Regions from separate parts of the Mesorhizobium sp. P170090 genome, predicted to be linked through region 1. Evidence: predicted binding sites of a transcription regulator. Region 1 holds the regulator's gene; each other region holds the start of a gene.
What was found. Region 1 encodes PhoB, which activates phosphate uptake and scavenging genes when phosphate is short. Its sites were predicted from a motif close to TGTCATNNANCTGTCAT; they were not measured.

Region 1 (5,382 bases):
TTCTTTGTTGTCGAAGGTCAGGTAGAAGACGTCCTTGTTCTCGATCAGGCGGTCATAGCCGACGACCGGAATGCCTTCGTCCAGCGCCTTCTGCACCGCCGGGCCGATGGCCGACGCGTCCTGCGCCAGGACGATCAGCGCGTTGGCGCCTTGCGAGATCAGGCTTTCGACGTCGGTCAGCTGCTTGCCGGGATTGGACTGCGCGTCGGCGGAAATGTACTTGTCGCCGGCGGCTTCGATCGCCGTCTTCATCGCCGCCTCGTCCGTCTTCCAGCGCTCTTCCTGGAAGTTCGACCAGGAGACGCCGATGACCTTGTCCTTCGCCTGCGCGACCGAGACCAGCGTCAGCGACATGGCGGCGCCCGCCAGCATGGCGGCTGCAAATCTGTTCATGATAAACCCTCCCTGCGCCGCGCGCGGCGCGACAAAACTGGCCCGAAGGCCTGCACACAGAGGCTCCATTTTTTCGAGCCTCGAAAAAACACTGGTTCAATGATAAAGCGCTGTCAACATGGTTTCTGATGGCCTTGCCGAATTTTTTCGAGCTCCGCAATAAACAATGACAGGGCTGCCGGCGTCTGCCAATATTTGGCTGGTGCCGTCGAACGCCTTCACTATCATGAGGCGCGAGGAGGCCGGGAGGAAACAAATGTCGGTTGGAATCCGCCACGACGATCTGCGCCGTCGCAACCGCGCGATGGTGATTTCGGCCGTGCGCCGGGCCGGCCAGCCGTCGCGGACCGAGATTGCGGCGACCACCGGCCTCAGCCATTCGACCATATCGGCAATCTCGTCTGATCTGATTCAAGAAGGCATCCTGATTGAAGGCAAGCCTGGCGAGACCGGCTCGCTGAAACGCGGCCGGCCGCAGGTCGGCCTTGGCCTCAATCCGGAAGCGGCGGCGGTGATGACCGTGGTGCTGTCGCTGAACTTCCTCTCCGTCACCGTCATCGACTATGCCGGCCAGGTGGTCGCGGAAGAACAGCGCCGGCTCGACACGCTGACCATGCCGCGCGACGAACTGATCGGCGAATGCGTAGCAATCGTCCGGCGGCGTCTCGAGGACCCGGACCTGGACGTCCAGAGCATCGCCCGCATTGCCATGGGCATCCAGGGCATCACCGATTCGCAGGCGCGGGCCATGCTGTGGTCGCCAATCACGCCACTGACCGACATTGCCTTCGCCGACATGTTGGAAGCGGAATTCGGCATTCCGGCCACCATGGAGAACGACTGCAATATGATGGCGGTGGCGCTGCAATGGCGCCAGCCCGAGCGCTACCGCGACAATTTTATCGCCATCCTCTTATCGCACGGCATCGGCATGGGACTGGTGCTGAAAGGCGAACTTTTCACCGGCACCCATTCCTCGGGCGGCGAGTTCGGCCACATGATCCACCGTCCGGGCGGCGCGCTCTGCCGCTGCGGGCGGCGCGGCTGCGTCGAGGCCTATGCCGGAAACTACGCCATCTGGCGCAGCGCCAAAATGATGGGCGAGGATGCCGAGCCGGTCGATATCGGCGACGCTGATATGCGCGCACTCGCCGCGCGCGCCCGCGAAACCGACGGCCCGGAGCGCGAAGCCTATCGCAAGGCCGGCGAGGCGCTCGGCTTCGGCCTCGGCAGCCTGTTTGCGCTGATCGATCCGGCACCCGTCGCCATGGTAGGCGTCAGCGCCGCCGCCTTCGACTTGATCGAACCGGCATTGCGCGAAGCGATCGCCCAGACCGCCGGCGGCCAGCACTCGAAATCGATCTCCTTCGACACCGAGCCCAACGAGCTGCCGCTGATCCGCGAAGGCTGTGCCATGCGCGCGCTCGGCTTCGTCGATCAGGAGATTTTCGCGCCGGGCATTCAGGCCAAATCCGGCAAGCATGTCGCCTGAATGGCCGGCAACGGCGCGACGCGCAGCATCCTAGTCTTCCCTGATCGCGTAGCCGGCGCCGCGAATGGTACGGATGACATCCGGCATGCGGCCGTTGTTGACCGCTTTGCGTAAGCGCCCGACATGGACGTCGACGGTTCGCTCGTCGATATAGATCGTCTCGCCCCAGACATTGTCGAGCAGTTGGCTGCGCGAGAACACGCGGCCGGGATGGCGCATCATGAATTCGAGCAGCCGGAACTCGGTCGGTCCGAGCCTGATCTCGCTCTTCTTGCGGTAGACACGGTGCGACTCGCGGTCGAGCACGATGTCGCCGACCTTGAGCACGCTGGACAGCACTTCCGGCTTGGCCCGGCGCAGCAGCGCCCTCACGCGCGCCATGAACTCCGGCGTCGAGAATGGCTTGACCAGATAGTCGTCGGCGCCGGTGGACAGGCCGCGCACGCGATCGCTTTCCTCACCGCGCGCGGTCAGCATGATGATCGGCAGCCGCTCGGTTTCGGGCCGCACTCTAAGGCGCCGGCAGAGCTCGATGCCGGAAACAGCGGGCACCATCCAGTCGAGCACCAGGAGATCGGGCACGTTTTCCTGCAGGCGGATCTCGGCCTCGTCGCCGCGTGTCACCACCTCGACGTGATAGCCTTCGGATTCGAGGTTGTAGCGGAGGAGCACGCCTAGCGGCTCCTCGTCCTCCACGACCATGATGCGTGGCGCGATCATCGGCAGTTCACCCTCATCAGGCCGGCATGGCCATCGCCGTCTCGTCCTGCTTCGGACGATTGGCGGGCAGTTGCTGGCCGGTCAGCACATAATACGCATTTTCGGCGATGTTGGTGACATGATCGCCGATGCGCTCAAGATTCTTGGCGCAGAACAAGAGATGCGTGCAGGCGGTGATGTTGCGAGGGTCTTCCATCATGTAGGTCAAGAGCTCACGAAACACGGACGTGTATTTGACGTCGATGCGCTCGTCGTCATTCCTGAGTTTTGCAAGCGCTGCCGCATCGGTGGCGGCATATTCCTCGACGACGCCTTGCACCTGGATCAGCACCAGCTGCGCCATGGCGTCGATGGAGTGCGAGAGGTCGCGCGGCGTGACGCTCAAGCCCACGGTGCCGACGCGTTTGGCGATGTTCTTGGCGAGGTCGCCGATGCGCTCGAGGTCGCCCGCCATGCGGATCGAGCCGACCACGGCACGCAGATCGTTGGCCATCGGCTGACGCTTGGCGATCAGCGTGATGGCGCGGTCGTCCAGTTCGCGCTGGCGCGCATCCATGATGGCGTCGTCGGAAACGACACGCTGTGCCAGCGCATTGTCCGAATTGAGCAGCGCCCTGGTCGAGCCGCTGACCATCGAGCCTGCCAGATCGCCCATGTCGCGGATCAGCTTGCTGATCTGCCCGAGCTCTTCATCGAAGGAGGCGACGGTATGTTCACCCATGATCTTGGTCCTCGTGCCTGAAAATTCACCCGCCGGACGGCTCAGCCGAAGCGGCCGGTAATGTAGTCCTGGGTGCGCTTGTCGTCGGGGTTGGTGAACATCTTGTCGGTGGCGCCCTCCTCGACGAGATAGCCGAGATGGAACATCGCCGTGCGCTGCGACACGCGCGCCGCCTGCTGCATCGAATGGGTGACGATGACGATCGTGTAGTTCTGGCGCAGCTCGTCTATCAGCTCCTCGACACGGGCGGTGGCGATCGGATCGAGCGCCGAGCAGGGCTCGTCCATCAGGATCACCTCCGGCGACACGGCGATGGCGCGCGCGATGCACAGGCGCTGCTGCTGGCCGCCGGACAGGCCGGTGCCGGGCTCCTGCAGGCGGTCCTTGACCTCGTTCCAGATCGCCGCCTTCTTCAGGCTCTGCTCGACGATCTGGTCCATGTCGGACTTGCGCTTGGCCAGCCCATGGATGCGCGGGCCGTAGGCGACGTTCTCGTAGATGGACTTCGGGAACGGGTTGGGTTTCTGGAACACCATGCCGACGCGTGCGCGCAGTTCGACGACATCGATGTTCTTGTCGTAGATGTCGTCTTCATCGAGCGTGATCTTGCCGGTCACCCGCGCCGAATCGATGGTGTCGTTCATGCGGTTGAGGCAGCGCAAGAAGGTCGACTTGCCGCAGCCGGAGGGGCCGATCAGCGCCGTCACCTGGTTCTGGCGGACGTCGAGATTGACGTCGAACAACGCCTGCTTCTCGCCATAGAACACGCCGACCTTGTCGCCGCGCATCTTGATCACTTCGTTCGACTTGGCGTTCATTTTGTCGCCCACTGCATTCTCAAGGGACTGTTCGGTCATGATGTTCATACCAAATTGCCTTTTTTCTACCAGCGCCGCTCGAACCGGCGCCGGAGCACGATCGCGGTGATGTTCATGGCCATGAGGAAGACGAGCAGGATGATGATGGCGCCGGACATGCGCTCGACAAAAGCGCGCTCAGCCTCGTTTGCCCACATATAGATCTGAACCGGCAGCGCGGTCGCCGGATCGAAAGGCGTCGTCGGATAATCGGCGACGAAAGCGACCATGCCGATCAAGAGCAGCGGTGCTGTCTCGCCGAGCGCACGCGCCAGGCCGATGATGGTGCCGGTAAGGATGCCTGGGGCGGCAAGCGGCAGGATGTGATGGAACACCATCTGCATCTTGGAGGCGCCGAGACCTAGGGCCGCCGAGCGGATCGACGGCGGCACCGCGGCAAGGGCGGCGCGCGTGGCGATGATTATGGTCGGCAATGTCATCAAGGTCAGCACCAGGCCGCCGACGAAGGAAGCCGAGCGCGGCATGCCGAGGAAGTTGATGAACACGGCAAGGCCAAGCAGACCGAAGACGATCGACGGCACCGCCGCGAGATTGTTGATGTTGACTTCGATCAGGTCCGTAAAGCGGTTCTTCTTGGCGAACTCCTCCAGATAGATGGAGGCGGCGACGCCGATCGGCAGCGCCAGCAACAGCACGATCACCATCATGTAGAACGAACCGATGATGGCCACGCCCATGCCCGACGTCTCGGGCCGGCTGGAGGCGCCATAGCTGAACAGGCCGGTGTTGAAATGCTCGGCCATCGCGCCTTCGGCTTTGAGCTTGTTCATCCAGTCGATCTGCTGGTTGGACACCTTGCGGCGCGCTTCATCGACGCCGAGGTCGATCTGGCCCTTGAAGGCCGAGTCGAGATTGGCGGCGGCCAGGATGTCGACGTCACGCGTCGTGCCGATCACCGACGGATCGGCGGAGACGATGTCGCGCAGCTGGACGCGGGCGCCTTCCGACAGGAAGCCCTTGAGCTTCAGCATCATCGGCTTGTTGGCCGGATCGATGCCGAGCTTGGCCACCAGCGCGTTTTCGGCGAGCTTGGGATAGTTCGCCTTGATCAGCACATTCGGGTCTGTGGCACGCTTGTTCGAGGGGTCGATGACCTTCTCATCGAAGGTGATCGGAAGCGTCACCGTCGTCTGCCAGAAGGCGGTGTAGCCTTTCGAGACGATGGTGATCAACATGAT
Region 2 (5,382 bases), 840 kb from region 1:
ACTTCAACAACCTCTTGAAGGACGCGCGCCACGAGATCCTGCCCGACATCGACTTCGCCGCGCATGCGGCCAGCATGGGCGCTATTGCCGAGAAGGTGCCGTCGATCACCGGCCTGGAGACCGCGCTGCAAAAGTCGAAAACCAACGACCGCACCACCGTGCTGGTCATCGACACCGACCCGCTGATTTCCACCGATGCCGGCGGCCATTGGTGGGATGTCGCGGTGCCGGAAGTCTCCGCACGGCCGCAGGTCAACGCAGCGCGCAAAGCCTATGACGAAAAGCGGCAGATGCAGACAATCGGCGATTGATGCTAAGTCAGCGCTGCCCCCTACCTCCCCCTTGTGAGGAGGTCGGACCGCAGGTCCGGGTGGGGGTCTGGCGCCGCACCCCCACCCCGCTGCTTCGCAGCGACCCTCCCCACAAGGGGGAGGGTGAACAAGAGACCGGAGCTAAAACTTGAAAGCCAAACTGGGCATGTCCCCCATTGCGTGGTGGAACGACGATCTTGCCGAACTCAGCGACGACGTCTCGCTGGAAGAGTGCCTGCGCCAGTCGCGCTCGGCCGGCTTCACCGGCATGGAAATGGGCCGCCGCTTTCCCAATGACCCCGAAATCATGCTGCCTATCCTGAAAAAGGCCGACGTGACGCTGTGCGGCGGCTGGTTCTCCGGCACGCTGGTCGATGAGGACATGGGCAAGAACAAGGATCGCATCCAGCCGATGATCGACCTGTTCAAGGCGGTGAATGCGCCTTGCATCGTCTATGGCGAGGTCGGCCGCTCGATCCAGGGCGATCGCTCCAGGCCTCTCGCCACCAAGCCGAAATTGTCGAACGACGAGATGAGAGCCTATGCCAGGCGCCTCACCGAATTCGGCGAATGGTGCGCCGAGCAAGGCATGCCGCTGTCCTATCACCATCACATGGCGGCAGTGGTCGAGACTGAGCCGGAGCTCGATGCCTTCATGCGCCATTCCGGCGAAGGCATTCCGTTGCTGCTCGATGCAGGGCATCTCGCCTTTGCCGGCGGCGACGTGCTGCGCGCCATCGACAACCACCACAAGCGGATCAGCCATGTCCATGTGAAGGATGTGCGCATGGGCGTGATCGACGGGCTCGACCGCACAAAGCAGTCCTTTCTCGACGCCGTGGCGCTCGGTGCCTTCACGGTGCCTGGCGACGGTTCGCTCGATTTCGGCGCCATCGTGCAGCGCTTCGCCGACCACGGCTATGAAGGCTGGTTCGTCGTCGAGGCCGAGCAGGACCCGAAAAAGAACCCGCCGCTGAAGATGGCCCACGTGGGTTACAAGGAATTGATGCGGGTGATGACGGCGGCCGGCTACACGGTCGAGACGCAAGGCTTTCCCAATGCGTAAGCCGGTCCGATGAAGGATTACGAGCACCCGTTCTTCCGGCCGCTGTGGCGGCGCGTTGCCGTCGTCGCCGTCTGCGTGATCTGGGCCGGAATAGAATTCGCCTCCGGCACCCCGTTCTGGGGCATCATTGCGCTCGGCTTTGCCGCCTACGCCGTCTGGCAGTTCTTCTATCTTTACAAGCCGGTGGAGGAGAGCAAGGCTACGCCTGATCGACCGAAGACCGGCGAAGCGAAGGCGGACGCCGAACCGAAGGAATGAAGCGGCCGTGGCTCGGAAGGGCTTGCGGGTCGGACACTCGACACCTGGCGTATCGCCTACGTCGGTGATTGGCCGGAATGTCCCTCGCTTCGTCATCCTAGGGTCTTCGCGACGGAGCTTCGCTCTAGGATGACGAAGTTGAGAGGCCGACCTCGAAGACTTGCGATAGGAGACAAAACATGTCGAAACTGCTCGTCAAAGCCGACAAGGGCCATGGCCGCGTCGCGCATGTCACGCCCAACAGCGCCGGATGGACCTATGTCGGCTTCGACCTGCACCGGCTGAAGCCGGGCGAGACCGCATCCGGCAAGACGCAGGATCGCGAAGTCTGCCTGGTGTTCGTCACCGGCAAGGGCACGGCAAAGGCCGGCGGCCGGGAACTCGGCCTGCTCGGCGAGCGCATGTCGCCCTTCGATGGCAAGCCGTGGTCGGTTTATATCCCCGAGGGTTCGGACTGGTCGGTCACCGCCGACACCGATCTCGAACTCGCGGTCTGCTCGGCGCCGGGCCTGGGCGGCGGCTTGCCCGTTCGCGTCATCGCACCCCACGACCTCGGCCAGGAGACTCGGGGCAAAGGCACCAACACGCGCTACGTCACCAACATATTGCCCGAGGGCAAGCCCGCCGACTCGCTGCTGGTCGTCGAGGTCATCACGCCCGGCGGCCACACATCGAGCTACCCGCCGCACAAGCACGACCAGGACAATCTGCCGGCCGAATCCTATCTTGAGGAAACCTACTACCACCGCCTCAACCCGCCGCAGGGTTTTGCCTTCCAGCGCGTCTACACCGACGCCGACAAGACCGGCGCCCGCGAGCTGGACGAAGCCATGGCGATCGAGGACGGCGATGTTGTGCTGGTGCCCAAGGGCTATCACCCCTGCGCCGCCTGCCACGGCTACGACCTCTATTATCTTAACGTCATGGCCGGGCCGAAGCGGACGTGGAAGTTCCACAACGCGCCCGAGCACGAGTGGCTGATGAAGGCCTGATCGGCCTACGCTTGCGGCGGAAGCTGTTGGTCCAGCAGCGAAAAATCGTCGGCTAACGACCATGGGGTCGATTTGCCTTCGAAAACCCGCATAAGCTTCGTCAATCCGTCATGGAAATCGCCTATGGCAGCGGGCTGACGAGGATTTTTTTCGATGCGCTACGCCATCTATTTCACCCCAAGGCAGGACGAGCCGTTGGCCCGGATTGCCGCCAACTGGCTGGGCCGCGACCCCTTTGGCGCCGCCACAAGGCCGGTCGAGGCGGTGGGCGAGCTGTCGGCGGCCGAAGTCGCCTTTCACACCGCATCGGCGCGGCGCTACGGTTTTCATGCGACGCTGAAAGCGCCCTTCCGGTTGGCCGCCAACGAAACCGAAAGCTCGCTGCGCGCGGCGCTGGACGCCTTTGCCGAAGCAACGCCGACGGTCACCATCCCGCGCCTGGTCGTCAGCCAGATCGATGGTTTCTTCGCTTTGCTGCCGGAAGGCCCGCTGCCGCCGCTCAACCGTTTCGCTGATGATGTCGTGCTTAGCTTCGACCGTTTTCGCGGGCCGCTCACCGAAGCGGAAATCGAACGGCGCAGCCCGGATTCGCTGAAGCCGGCCGAGTTCCGCAATCTCTGTCAGTGGGGCTACCCCTACCTGTTCGAGACCTTTCGCTTCCACATGACACTGTCCGGCCGGGCCGGGCCGCAGGAAAGCCAACGTCTGCGCGCGGCAATTGACAGCCTGTTCGCCGATGTGCTGCAGCAGCCGGTGCTGGTGGATGCGCTGACGCTGTTCGTCGAAACCGAACCGGGCGCTCCGTTCATGGTGCTTTCGCATCATGCGCTCGGCCGCCGCGCTGCCCGAAAAACCGCTAACCGCAATTCGTCCGAGTAAGCAAGGACTGCCTGAATGACCGCCGAAACCGTTCTCCACAACGCCCGCATCGTGCTTGCCGACGAGATCGTCGAAGGGTCGCTCGTGCTGCGCGACGGTTTTATCTGCGGCGTCGACGCCGGCACCGGCCAAATCGGCGGGAATATGGCTGGCGAGGACATGGGCGGCGACTACATTATTCCCGGTCTGGTCGAGCTCCACACCGACCATCTCGAAGGCCACTATGCGCCGCGCCCGAAAGTGCGCTGGAACCCGATCGCCGCCGTCCTTGCCCATGACGCGCAGGTGGCCACCGCCGGCATCACCACCGTGCTCGACGCTTTGCGTGTCGGCATGGACGAGGACGCGGATATTACCTCCGACGACATCCGCAAGCTCGCCGGCGCGATCGAGGACAGCGTCGCGAAAGACCGGTTGCGGGCCGACCATTTCCTGCACCTGCGCTGCGAGGTCTCGGCGCCGGATTGCTTGCGGGCTTTCGCCAATTTCGATGGCGACGAGCGGGTCAAGCTGGCCTCGCTGATGGACCATGCGCCGGGACAGCGTCAGTTCGTCAATCTCGAGACCTACGCCCATTACTATCAGCGCAAGCTGAAATTGACCGATCGCGACTTCCAATTGTTCTGCGAAAAGCGGATGTCGGAATCGGCGAAGAATTCGGGACCGAACCGGGTGGCGATATCAGCCGCCTGCAACGAGCGGGGCATTGTGCTGGCGAGCCATGACGACGCCACATCAGGCCATGTCGACGAGGCGATCGAGCAGGGCGTGCGCGTCGCGGAATTCCCGACCACGCTGGAAGCCGCCAAGGCCTCGAAGGATGCCGGGCTCGGCGTACTGATGGGCGCGCCCAACGTCATGCGCGGCTCCTCGCATTCGGGCAATGTCTCGGCCCGCACGCTGGCCGGCGACGGCCTGCTCGACATATTGTCGTCCGACTACATTCCCTTCAGCCTGATCCAGTCGGCCTTCTTCCTCGGCGACGTCGTCGAGGGCATTTCCCTGCCGCAGGCGGTTGCGATGGTGTCGAAGAATCCGGCCGAGGCGATCGGCCTCAACGACCGCGGCGTCATCGAACAGGGCCGCCGCGCCGATCTGGTGCGTGTGCGCGTCGACGACCATGTGCCGGTCGTGCGCACTGTCTGGCGCCAAGGGCGCCGGGTCGCCTGATGGTCTCGGCGTCGATCGAGCGCGAACTCAGCAGCGAGGCCTTTCCGCTCCGCAACGGCGTGTTTGTCGCCGTCGTCGGCCCGAGCGGCGCCGGCAAGGATGCGGTAATCGGCTATGCCCGCACCTTGTTTGCCGACGAGACGAGGCTGGAGTTCGTCCGCCGGGTCATCACCAGGCCGAGCGACGCCGCAAGCGAGGATCACGACACGCTGGCCGACGCCGCCTTTGCCGAGGCCCAGGCCGACGGCGCTTTCGCCATTTCCTGGGAGGCGCACGGCCTGCGCTATGGCATCCCGGCCGATGTCGACTGGTCGATAGCCAATGGCCATGTCGCCGTGGCCAATGTCTCGCGCGCAGTCATCCCGGTGCTGCGGGAGCGCTATGCCAATCTGGCTGTCGTCGAGATCACCGCTTCGCCGGAAATCCTCGCCGAGCGTCTCGCCCAGCGCGGCCGCGAATCGCGCGGCGAAGTGCTGGCTCGGCTCGCCCGCAGCGCCAATGTCGCTTTGTCCGGACCCGGTGTCACCTCCATCGACAACGGCGGCCAGCGCGAAGCCGCCGGAGAACGCTTCGCCGAGGTGCTGCGCAAGGCGATGGCCTTCTCGGATATCTCCGGCGTGATGTAGCGCTACTCGGCCGCGACAGTCTTGCGGCTGGCATCGAGCATCAGCCGCCTTGCGCGGAACACGCCCCATTGCTGGTCGAC
Region 3 (5,382 bases), 4.2 Mb from region 1:
TTTTAATACCTCGGTCACCAGTTGGTCCATCGGGATGTCGTGCGGCTGCGGGTAGATGGTGGGGATGCGCTGCAGTTCGTAGCCGACGCCGATGACCAATGGCTTGAACGGCATGGCAGCCAGCGTGCGGTCGAAGAAGCCGCCGCCATAGCCCAGGCGGTAGTTTCGCGGGTCGATGCCGACGATCGGCGAGATGACGATGTCGGGCAGCACCGGGTCGCCTTCGGCGGGGATAGGGATGTTCCAGACGCCTTTTTCCAGCCGGTCGCCAGGCACATAAGCGCGGAAGATCAGCGGCTGGCTCTTCTCGATCACGATGGGCAGCGCCGTGCGGCCGCCGCGTTCGTTGATCGACGCCATCCACGGCCGCAGGTCCGGCTCGCCGCGAAACGGCCAATAGAGGCTGACCATGCGGCCGGCAATGTCGCCGATGGTCGCGTCGAGCCCTTCGGCGATAGCCCGCGACATCGCCACCCGCGCATCGGCGGAAACCGCCAACCGTGCCGCGATCAGACGCTCGCGCTCGGCCTTGCGCCAACGGCGCACATCGGTCCAGTCGGTCAATGGCGCGCGAAATTCCGGATCGAGTTCGTGCATGAAGCAAGGCGGCGAAGAATATTGCGCCCGCCCTTTGCGATCTTTGTCATCGTCGTTGGCCATGCTTCACTCCCGTGGTTCCAGCCCCTGCAAGGCTATACCCGTCCAGGCTTGCCGACATAGGCATTCGCGACATCCGGCGACGAGTCCTGGGCAGCCTTAAGCGGCAGTCTAGCGCGCCGCGACATTGTTGCGGTGCACAAAAATCACTAGATAAAGAGAGACAAACAGGGGTGAATGCGATGAGTGAAACCAGCCATCATGTCGTTGTCGTCGGCGCAGGGTTCGGCGGTCTCGAACTCACCCGGGCGCTGGCCGGCGCACCCGTGCGCATCACCATGATCGACAAGCGCAACCATCACCTTTTCCAGCCGCTGCTCTACCAGGTGGCGACCACCTCGCTGGCGACCTCGGAAGTTGCCTGGCCGATCCGTCATCTGCTGCGCAAGCGCGAGGACGTGACGACCCTGCTCGGCAACGTCACCGGCGTCGACCGCCCAGGCAAACGCGTGCTGCTTGAGGACGGCAGTTCTGTTCCCTACGACACGCTGGTGCTCGCCACCGGCGCGCGTCATGCTTATTTCGGCCACGACGAATGGGAGCCTTTCGCGCCTGGGCTGAAGACGCTTGAAGACGCAACTACCATTCGCCGGCGCATCCTGCTCGCCTTCGAGCAGGCCGAGCGCGAGACCGATCCGGCCACGCGCCAGGCACTGCTGACACTGGTCATCGTCGGCGGCGGCCCGACCGGCGTGGAGCTTGCCGGCACCATTGTCGAACTCGCGCATGAAACGCTGCGCGGCGAATTCCGCAACATCGACACGCGTGAGGCGCGTGTGGTGCTGGTGGAGGCCGGAGACAGGATCCTAGCCAATTTCGCGCCAAAGCTGTCCGACTATGCGCGCAAGGCGCTGGAGCGGCGGGGCGTCACGGTCGAGCTTGGCCGCGCCGTCACGCGCCTCGATGCCGAAGGCGTCGTCTTTGGCGAGACGCATCTGCCGGCGCGAACCATCCTGTGGGCCGCCGGCGTAGCGGCTTCGCCCGCGGGAGAGTGGCTGGGCGCGCCGGTGGACCGGGCGGGCAGGGTAATGGTCGAGCCCGATCTGACCGTGCCGAACAGTCCTGAAATCTTCGTCATCGGAGACACCGCGCATGTCTTGCGGCCGGACGGCAAACCGGTGCCCGGCGTGGCGCCCTCGGCCAAGCAGGAGGGCAAGCATGTTGCCGCGACGATCAGGGCGCGGCTGGCCGGCGATAGCGCGCCGCGCCCTTTCCGCTACAAACATGCCGGCGACCTGGCGACGATCGGCAAGTGGGCAGCCGCGATCGATTTCGGCTCGATCAAGCTCACGGGATGGCTTGCCTGGTGGCTGTGGGGCGTGGCGCATATCTACTTCCTGATCGGTTTTCGCAACCGGCTCTCGGTGTCGCTTAGCTGGCTATGGATCTATTTCACCGGCCAGCGCAGCGCGCGGCTGATCACCCAGGGCGATGATAACAAGGGCTGAGGTTCTCAACCGCGGCCAAGGATATTCATCCAGCCGTCACCTTTAGCTGATCGACTGACTTCCCGATGGACATGGCCGGTTTTCGGCGCGAAGCTTCCGCTCGGGGCTGGGATCTTGTCACGTCGCTGGGAAGGAAAACCAATGCCGCATCTCAATTACCCCGTCTCCCGCCGTAGTTTTCTTGCCGGTACGGCCGCCAGCGGGGCGCTGATCATGCTCCATCCGTTTTCCGCCCGCGCGCAGGCCAATCAGGCGCATCTGAGGATCATGGAGACCACCGACATCCATGTGAATGTGCTGCCTTACGACTACTACGCAGACAAAGCCAACGACACGATGGGCCTGTCACGGACGGCCTCACTGATCGCGGCGGTGCGCAAGGAAGCCACCAATGCGATGCTGATCGACAATGGCGATCTTTTGCAGGGCAATCCGATGGGCGATTACATCGCCTATGAGAAGGGCCTCAAGGAAGGCGATCTGCATCCGATCATGAAGGGCATGAACCTGCTGGGCTATGAGTGCTCGACGCTCGGCAATCACGAGTTCAATTACGGCCTGTCGTTCCTCGACAAGGTGCTGGCCGGAGCCAATTTCCCCTTCGTCTGCGCCAATCTGATCCGCGGCACCGAGCTTGCCGCCAAACCGCGCGGCGACAAGCTCTACCTCAAGCCCTATGTCATCCTCGACAAGAAGATCAAGGACGGGTCGGGCGCCGAGCAGCCGATCAAGATCGGCATCATCGGCTTTGTGCCGCCGCAGATCATGGTCTGGGACCTGAAGAACCTGGAAGGCAATGTCAGGACGCGCGACATCGTCGAGGCGGCCAGGGCATGGGTGCCGCAGATCAAGGAGGAGGGCGCCGACATCGTCATCGCGCTCTCGCATTCCGGCATCGATATCAAGCAGGGCGACGGCATGGAGAACGCCTCCTTCTTCGTCGCCGGCGTCGAAGGCATCGATGCGGTGTTCACCGGCCATCAGCATCTCGTCTTCCCCGGTAAGAAGGATTTTCAGGCGCTCGAAGGCGTCGACACCGAGAAAGGCACGCTGCAGGGCAAGCCCGCCGTGATGGGCGGTTTCTGGGGCTCGCATATGGGACTGATCGATCTGCTTCTGGAACGGGACGGATCGAAATGGCGCGTAGCCTCGGCCACATCGGAGGCAAGGCCGATCTACCAGCGCGTCGACAAGGCAAACAAGCCGACGGTGGCGGACGACCAGCGCGTCGTCGATGCGCTGAAGGCGGACCATGAGGCGACACTTGCCTATGTCCGCCGACCGGTCGGCAAGACCTCGGCGCCGCTCTATTCCTATTTCGCGCTGGTCGCCGACGATCCGTCGGTGCAGATCGTCAACCAGGCGCAGAGTTGGTACCTCAAGGACATATTGAAGAGCACGCAGTGGAAGGATGTGCCGCTGCTGTCGGCGGCAGCACCCTTCAAGGCCGGCGGGCGCAACGGCGCCGACTACTATACCGACGTGCCGGTGGGCGACATCGCCATCAAGAACGTCGCCGACCTCTATCTCTATCCGAACACGGTGCGCGCCGTCGAAATCACCGGCGCGCAAGTGAAGGAATGGCTGGAAATGTCGGCCGGCATTTTCAGGAAGATCGAGCCGGGCAAGGCCGACCAGGCGCTCATCGACACCGAATTCCCGTCCTACAATTTCGATGTGATCGATGGCGTCAGCTACGGAATAGACCTGTCGCAGCTGCCGAAATACGATGCCAAGGGTGGCGTCGCCAATGCCGGCTCGAACCGCATCGTCGGCCTCAGCTTCGACGGCAAGCCTATTGATCCGGCAGCGAAATTCGTCGTCGCCACCAACAATTACCGCGCCGGCGGTGGCGGCAATTTCCCCGACATCAATGCCTCGAAGATCATCTACGAGGCGCCGGACACCAACCGCGACGTGATCGTGCGCTACGTCGTCAGCGAAGGCACGATCAATCCCTCGGCCGACGACAATTGGTCGTTCACGCCGCTGCCCGGCACCAGCGTCGTGTTCGAGACCGGCCCCAAAGCGAAGGATTTTATATCGGGAGTGAAATCGCTCAAGATCGAGCCGGCCGGCGAGGGCGAATCCGGGTTTGCGAAGTATCGCATCCTGCTTTGAGGCAACGTGCAGCTAACAGGGAAAACGAGCGGGCATACGCCCGCTCAATCACGCTTCGGATCAGGCTTTGTAGACCACTTGGCGCACGTCGATGTAGCTGGCTCTAAAGCCGGCTTCGCAATAGTGGAGATAAAATTCCCAAAGCTTCTTGAAGCGGTCGTCGAAGCCGAGCGGGACGATCTTTTCCCACGACGCCCAGAAGCGGTTGCGCCATTCGGCAAGCGTGCGGGCATAGTCGTCCGGAAAGACGCGCTCGCGCAGATGGGCAAGGCCATGGTCGCTGCCCAGCGTCTTCAGGATCGACGGCGTCGGCAGCATGCCGCCTGGGAAGACATAGCGCTGGATGAAATCCGGCCTCGCCCGATAGGTGTCGTAGGCGGCCTCGTTGATGGTGATGATCTGCAGGCCGGCGGTGCCGCCGGGCCTCAAGCACGCCTTCATCTTGCCGAAAAATACCGGCCAATATTTTTCGCCGACCGCCTCGAACATCTCGATCGAGGCGATGCGGTCGTAAGTGCCCGTTTCGTCTCGGTAATCCTGCAGCTTAATGTCGACCTTGTCAGACAGTCCCGCCTTCTGGATGCGCGCCTTGGCGAAATCGTGCTGTTCGCGGCTGATGGTCAGGCCGGTGACGCGGCAGCCGATCTCGCGCGCGGCAAATTCGGCAAAACCGCCCCAGCCGCAGCCGATCTCGAGCACATGGTCCTTCTTGCCGATGCCGGTATCCTTGGCCAGCGCGCGGTATTTGGCGGCCTGAGCGCTTTCCAGGTCGTTGGCGCCGGTCGCATAGAGCGCCGACGAATAGGTCATGCTGGGATCGAGCCATTGCTTGTAGAAGGCGTTGCCGAGATCGTAATGCGCCGAGATGTTGCGCTTCGAGCCGGTGCGGGTGTTTTCGTTGAACCAGTGGCGGATGCGCTGGACCGTGTTGATGAGCCAGTTGGCGCCGCCGGCAATGCGTTCCCCAACGGCCGAGTTGACGACGAACAGTTCGAGGAAGCTGGTTACATCAGGGCTTTCCCAGTCGCCGTCCATGTAGGATTCGGCAACGCCGATGGTGCCGCCGGAAAAGGCACGGCCGGGCAGGCGCCAGTTCTTCAACACCAGCTCGGCATCCGGCCCGGGTCCGTTGCCGCCGACAAGCACCGCCCGGCCA
Region 4 (5,382 bases), 3.2 Mb from region 1:
TCCGCATCTCATCGGTCGGCTCGGCATAGCCGGTGATGAAGTTGAACAGCTGGGCGACATCGCGCGCGATCGTCGGATCGGTGGTGAAGAAGGACAGGTCGGTGTAGATGCGCGCGGTCACCGGATGGTAGTTGCCGGTGCCGAGATGGACATAGTTGCGCAGCTTGCCGTCCTCGCGCCGCACCACAAGCGACATTTTCGCATGGGTTTTGAGTTCGAGGAAGCCGAACACGACCTGGACGCCGGCGCGTTCGAGGTCGCGCGCCCAGCGGATGTTGGCTTCCTCGTCGAAGCGCGCCTTGAGCTCGACCAGGGCGGTCACCGACTTGCCGGCCTCGGCCGCGTCGACCAAGGCGCGCACGATCGGGCTGTCGTTGGAGGTGCGGTAGAGCGTCTGCTTGATTGCCACCACCTCCGGGTCGGCCATTGCCTGGCGCAGGAACTGGACCACCACGTCGAAGGATTCATAGGGGTGGTGGACGACGATGTCCTTCTCGCGGATGGCCGCGAAACAATCGCCGCCATGCTCGCGGATGCGCTCGGGAAAGCGCGGATTGTAGGGGGTGAACTTCAGGTCGTCGCGCGGCACGGCGACGATCTCGGAAATCTGGCTGAGCGCCAGCGGGCCGGTCAGAACGCTGATGCGGCTCGAAGAGACGCCAAGCTCGCCGGCGACGAACTCGCGCAATTCACCGGGCATCGACTTGTCGAATTCGATGCGGATGACCGAACCGCGGCGGCGCCGCTTCAGCGCCGTCTCGAACAGGCGCACGAGATCTTCCGACTCTTCCTCGACCTCGATATCGCTGTCCCGGATGATGCGGAAGGTGCCGGAACCCTTGACCTCATAGCCGGGGAACAGCTTGCCGATATAGAGGCCGACAGCCTCCTCCAGTGGAATGAAGCGAACGTGCTGCTTGCGGTCGGGCAGGCGGATGAAGCGCTTCAGCGCCACCGGCAGGCGCAGAAGCGCGCTCATCTCCTCGCCATTCTTGCGGTGGCGCAATTGCAGCGCCATCGAGAAGCCGAGATTGGGAATGAACGGAAACGGATGCGCCGGGTCGATCGACAGTGGAGTCAGGACCGGGAAGACCTGGTCCTGGAAATGATCTTCCAGCCAGACTTTCTCATCCTTGGTCAGTGCATCGCGGGTGATGCTCTCAATGCCTTCCTTGTTGAGCAGCAACATCAGCGCCGAAAGGCTGTTCTGCTGGTCCTCCTGCAGCCGCTCGACCTCGCGCAGCAATTGTTCCAGCTGCTGCTCCGGCGTGCGGCCGTCGGGGCTCTTGAGCGCAATGCCTTCGCGCACCTGGCCGGCAAGGCCGGCGACGCGGACCATGAAGAATTCGTCGAGATTGGCGGCTGAAATCGACAGGAAACGGACGCGTTCGAGCAGCGGATGGTGCTGGTTCTGGGATTCCTCGAGCACACGCCGGTTGAACTGCAGCCAGGAGAACTCACGGTTGACGAACCGATCGGGGTTGCCGCCCTCGGGGCTCGCCACCTCGACATTGATGAATTCGCTCTGCACCGGCTTCAGTTCGTTCATGGTTCCTGCTCTTCCCCCGCCAACCGTCCCTTGGAGCGCCGCTGGACGTGCCATGCCTCTAACACGCTTTTGTGGCGCATGACCCTTCGGCGAAAACCGTTCCGATTTCAGGGACATGCACTTAACCGGCTCAACGTATCCTCTGACAGGCTTTTGCGACAGTTTCATTTCATCGATCTTGCAAACAGGCCTGTTATGTTCCAGATGCTTTTCGACGAGATCAAGGAGACGACGATGGCAGGCGGTTCCATTCCCCATTTCCAGAACGATGCGGGCCATCCGGCAATCGACATCGGCGTCAAGGAATTCATGTGCACCGGCGCCAACCCGCCCTTCGACCACCCGCATGTGTTCCTCGACATGGGCGACGACAATGAAAAGGTCTGTCCCTACTGCTCGACGCTCTACCGCTATTCGGCGAAGCTGAGGGCGACGGAAACGCTGCCGGCCGGTTGCCTTTATATCGACCAGGCCGCCTGATCCTTCCGCGACAAGCCCGATGGAAGACATCAGGTCCCGGCAGGTCATAATCGCCGGGGCCGGCATCGCCGGGCTGACCGCTGCCCTTGCCTTCGCCGGACGGGGTTATCCGGTAAAGCTGATCGAACAGGCACAGCACCTAGACGCGGCCGGCGCCGGCATCCAGCTTTCGCCCAACGCAACACGCATTCTTGGAAAACTCGGCGTGCTCGACCGGCTGCTGCCGGCAGCGTTGCGGCCGGAAGCGGTCGTGCTCAAGGACGCCGGGACGCTGCGCGAACTGGCGCGGGTACCGCTTGGGCAAGCCGCCGAAGCGCGCTGGCAGGCGCCTTATCTCGTCGCTCACCGCGCCGATCTGCAGGCAGCGCTGCTGGCGCAAATGGCCGAACGGCCAGAGATTGAGCTCATCACCGGCGCCCGCGTGACCGGCATCGTCAAAGACGCGCAATATGTCGCCGTGACCGCCGAAGTGGACGGCCGCGAGATCGAGGCACGCGGCAAACTGCTGGTCGGCGCCGACGGCGTCTGGTCGGCGGTCCGGGCGCAACTCGCAGGCGAGGACTTCGTCAAAAGCCGTTTTTCGGGCGAACTCGCCTGGCGGGCTACAATCGCAGCCGACGGTGCGGCCGGAGAAGCCTTTGCCGCGATCGGCGCCGCCGACTGCGTCACCACGTTCCTGCATCCTGGCTTCCACATGGTCGCCTACCCCGTCAGCAAAGGCCAGGCCTTCAATCTCGCCGCCTTCACCAAGGGTGAGCGCATGGCCGAAGGTTGGTCGGGCCATGCCGATCCCGCGATCCTCACGGCTGCCCTGCGCGGCACCGCGCCGGGCCTGACGAAGCTTGTGGCACTGGCCGGCCCATGGACGGCCTTTCCGATCCACACCGTCGAACAGAAGCGGTGGACGAGCCCGCAGGGCATCGCGCTGATCGGCGACGCCGCGCACGCGATGACGCCGTTTGCGGCGCAAGGTGCCGCGATGGCGATCGAAGATGCCATCACGCTTGCCGAGGCTATCGCCGATTTCCCTGGCGATCTGCCCAGAAGTTTTCGAATCTGGGAAAATCTTCGGCGGCCGCGTGTCGCCAAGGCCGCGCGTCGTGGGGCCGTAAACCGCCTCGCCTGGCATGCTGCCGGCCCGGTGGCGATCGCCCGCAATCTGTTCCTGGCCATGCGCTCGCCCGACAAGCTCGCCGCCGACCTCGACTGGCTCTATGGATGGCGAGCGGACACTCGGCAGTCTAGATCGTCGACGTAGCGATCCTTCCCACCCCCCTCTGTCCTGCCGGACATCTCCCCCGCAAGGGGGGAGATTGGATGTCGCCGTCGCCTTCGCCAAAATCGCCGGCGTTGCAGCAGGAGCGCCGCGGGCAAAACGGCTGATCTCCCCCCTTGCGGGGGAGATGGCCGGCAGGCCAGAGGGGGGTGCCGTCCCGCTGACTTCAAAAGATCCAACACTGTCGCGGTGCGATGAAGGACTGCTAGTTATAAAACCGCATCGACAAGCCCAGCGAGGCCGGCAGCGGGTTCCACCAGCCGGTGCGCAGGCCGGCGGCTGTCCAGGTGTTGCAGCCGACCAGCGCGTTGAAATGGCCGTTCGCCTCGAAGAAGCGGTCGAAGCTGGAATAGGCGGCGTTCTCGATGACCACAGGACCGTGCGGCCCTTGCTGGAAACTCGCGTCGATATAGTCGAGCAGCGCTGCAAAACGTTCCTCATCGATGTCGAAACCGGTGGCAGCAGGGTGCGGCTCGGCGATGGCCCCGGCGATATCGACATGCATGACCGAGGCGTCCAGTGTCAGCGCCTTGAGGACGGGCACTGTCTTCAGCTGCGACCAGCTCGGCGTCTCCAGATAGAAGGCCCGGCCGCCCCAGCCAAAGACGATGTAGCGCACTTCCGGGGCGTCGACAGGGATGCCGGCAGCGACCAGGAAATGGAAGCGCCGGCGCACCTCGTCATCGACGGGAATGGCGATGTCGGTGTGGATCGGATTCTCCAGCACCAGAATATGGCGCGTGCCCTCACCCGCCGCTGACGCCGGCCACAGCGGACGCGGCACCAGCGTGCCGAGCGTGGCAGCGAGCGCGACCACGATAATCAGCATGGCCAGGAAACGCAGGGTTTTTCTCATGCGGCGGCGGCTTTGCGTTTCAATGGAGAAGATCAATCCCGACCCCAGATAGCAAAAGAGCCCGGCCGCATTGCGGCCGGGCTCTTTTGCTTCGCATGAAAATGCTCAGTGCAGGATCTGCGACAGAAACAGCTTGGTGCGCTCGTGGCGCGGATGGTCGAAGAACTCGGCCGGCGTGTTCTGTTCGACGATCTGGCCCTGATCCATGAAGATCACCCGGTTGGCCACTTTGCGGGCAAAGCCCATTTCGTGGGTGACGCACAGCATGGTCATGCCTTCCTCGGCCAGGCCCACCATCGTCTCCAGCACTTCCTTGATCATTTCTGGATCGAGCGCCGAGGTCGGCTCATCGAACAGCATGATGCGCGGGTTCATGCACAGCGAACGCGCTATCGCCACGCGCTGCTGCTGGCCGCCCGACAGCTGGCCCGGATATTTGTTGGCCTGTTCGGGGATCTTGACGCGCTTGAGGAAGTGCATGGCGATTTCCTCGGCCTGCTTCTTCGGCGTCTTGCGCACCCAGATCGGCGCCAGCGTGCAGTTCTCCAGGATGGTCAGATGCGGGAACAGGTTGAAGTGCTGGAACACCATGCCGACCTCGCGGCGCACCTCGTCGATCTTCTTGAGATCGTTGGTGAGTTCCTTGCCGTCGACGATGATCTTGCCCTTCTGGTGCTCTTCCAGCCGGTTGATGCAGCGGATCATGGTCGACTTGCCCGAGCCCGAAGGACCGCAGATGACGATGCGCTCGCCGCGCATCACCTTGAGGTTGATGTCCTTCAGCACATGGAACTCGCCATACCATTTGTGCATGCCGATGATGTCGATTGCGACATCGGTGGTCGAGATGTGCATCTTCTTGGCATCGACCTTGATCTCTTCGGCGCTGACGGCGTTTTCTATGACCATGGCAGGTTCCCCTTATTTGTTTTTAACGTTTGTGGCCGGTGTCCAGCCGGCGTTCCGTATACATCGAATAGCGCGACATGCCGAAGCAGAACAGCCAGAAGACGAAGGCAGCGAAAATCAGGCCGGACTTGGTGGTCTGCGGCGTCGCCCAGTTGGGATCGGAGAAGTTCTGCTTGACGACACCGAGCAGGTCGAACATCGAGATGATGATAACCAGGCTTGTGTCTTTCAACATGCCGATGAAGGTGTTGACGATGCCGGGTATGACCAGCTTCAGCGCTTGCGGCAGCACGATAAGGTTCATCTTCTGCC

Region 2: AC3EML_RS05230 (DUF1045 domain-containing protein) is a predicted target of PhoB. The motif match lies at 2,723-2,739, and genes of this name have one in related genera.
Region 3: AC3EML_RS21155 (bifunctional 2',3'-cyclic-nucleotide 2'-phosphodiesterase/3'-nucleotidase) is a predicted target of PhoB. The motif match lies at 2,129-2,145, and genes of this name have one in related genera.
Region 4: AC3EML_RS16225 (RNA degradosome polyphosphate kinase) is a predicted target of PhoB. The motif match lies at 1,705-1,721, and genes of this name have one in related genera.

What each region holds. Positions count from the first base shown of each region.
Region 1 is NZ_JBYNWH010000001.1:193,365-198,746, forward strand. It holds gene xylF (D-xylose ABC transporter substrate-binding protein) at 1-393, opposite strand, end outside; gene AC3EML_RS00960 (ROK family protein) at 650-1,885, shown strand; gene phoB (phosphate regulon transcriptional regulator PhoB) at 1,916-2,605, opposite strand; gene phoU (phosphate signaling complex protein PhoU) at 2,622-3,326, opposite strand; gene pstB (phosphate ABC transporter ATP-binding protein PstB) at 3,368-4,192, opposite strand; gene pstA (phosphate ABC transporter permease PstA) at 4,210-5,382, opposite strand, start outside.
Region 2 is NZ_JBYNWH010000001.1:1,035,179-1,040,560, forward strand. It holds gene iolD (3D-(3,5/4)-trihydroxycyclohexane-1,2-dione acylhydrolase (decyclizing)) at 1-311, shown strand, start outside; gene iolE (myo-inosose-2 dehydratase) at 460-1,377, shown strand; gene AC3EML_RS05220 (hypothetical protein) at 1,387-1,635, shown strand; gene iolB (5-deoxy-glucuronate isomerase) at 1,815-2,627, shown strand; gene AC3EML_RS05230 (DUF1045 domain-containing protein) at 2,781-3,506, shown strand; gene AC3EML_RS05235 (alpha-D-ribose 1-methylphosphonate 5-triphosphate diphosphatase) at 3,522-4,676, shown strand; gene phnN (phosphonate metabolism protein/1,5-bisphosphokinase (PRPP-forming) PhnN) at 4,673-5,302, shown strand; gene AC3EML_RS05245 (ABC transporter permease) at 5,305-5,382, opposite strand, start outside.
Region 3 is NZ_JBYNWH010000001.1:4,362,033-4,367,414, reverse strand. It holds gene AC3EML_RS21165 (5-formyltetrahydrofolate cyclo-ligase) at 1-660, opposite strand, end outside; gene AC3EML_RS21160 (NAD(P)/FAD-dependent oxidoreductase) at 840-2,105, shown strand; gene AC3EML_RS21155 (bifunctional 2',3'-cyclic-nucleotide 2'-phosphodiesterase/3'-nucleotidase) at 2,247-4,226, shown strand; gene AC3EML_RS21150 (SAM-dependent methyltransferase) at 4,287-5,382, opposite strand, start outside.
Region 4 is NZ_JBYNWH010000001.1:3,379,500-3,384,881, reverse strand. It holds gene AC3EML_RS16225 (RNA degradosome polyphosphate kinase) at 1-1,549, opposite strand, end outside; gene AC3EML_RS16220 (zinc-finger domain-containing protein) at 1,784-2,029, shown strand; gene AC3EML_RS16215 (FAD-dependent monooxygenase) at 2,049-3,287, shown strand; gene AC3EML_RS16210 (TIGR02117 family protein) at 3,511-4,161, opposite strand; gene AC3EML_RS16205 (amino acid ABC transporter ATP-binding protein) at 4,267-5,070, opposite strand; gene AC3EML_RS16200 (amino acid ABC transporter permease) at 5,093-5,382, opposite strand, start outside.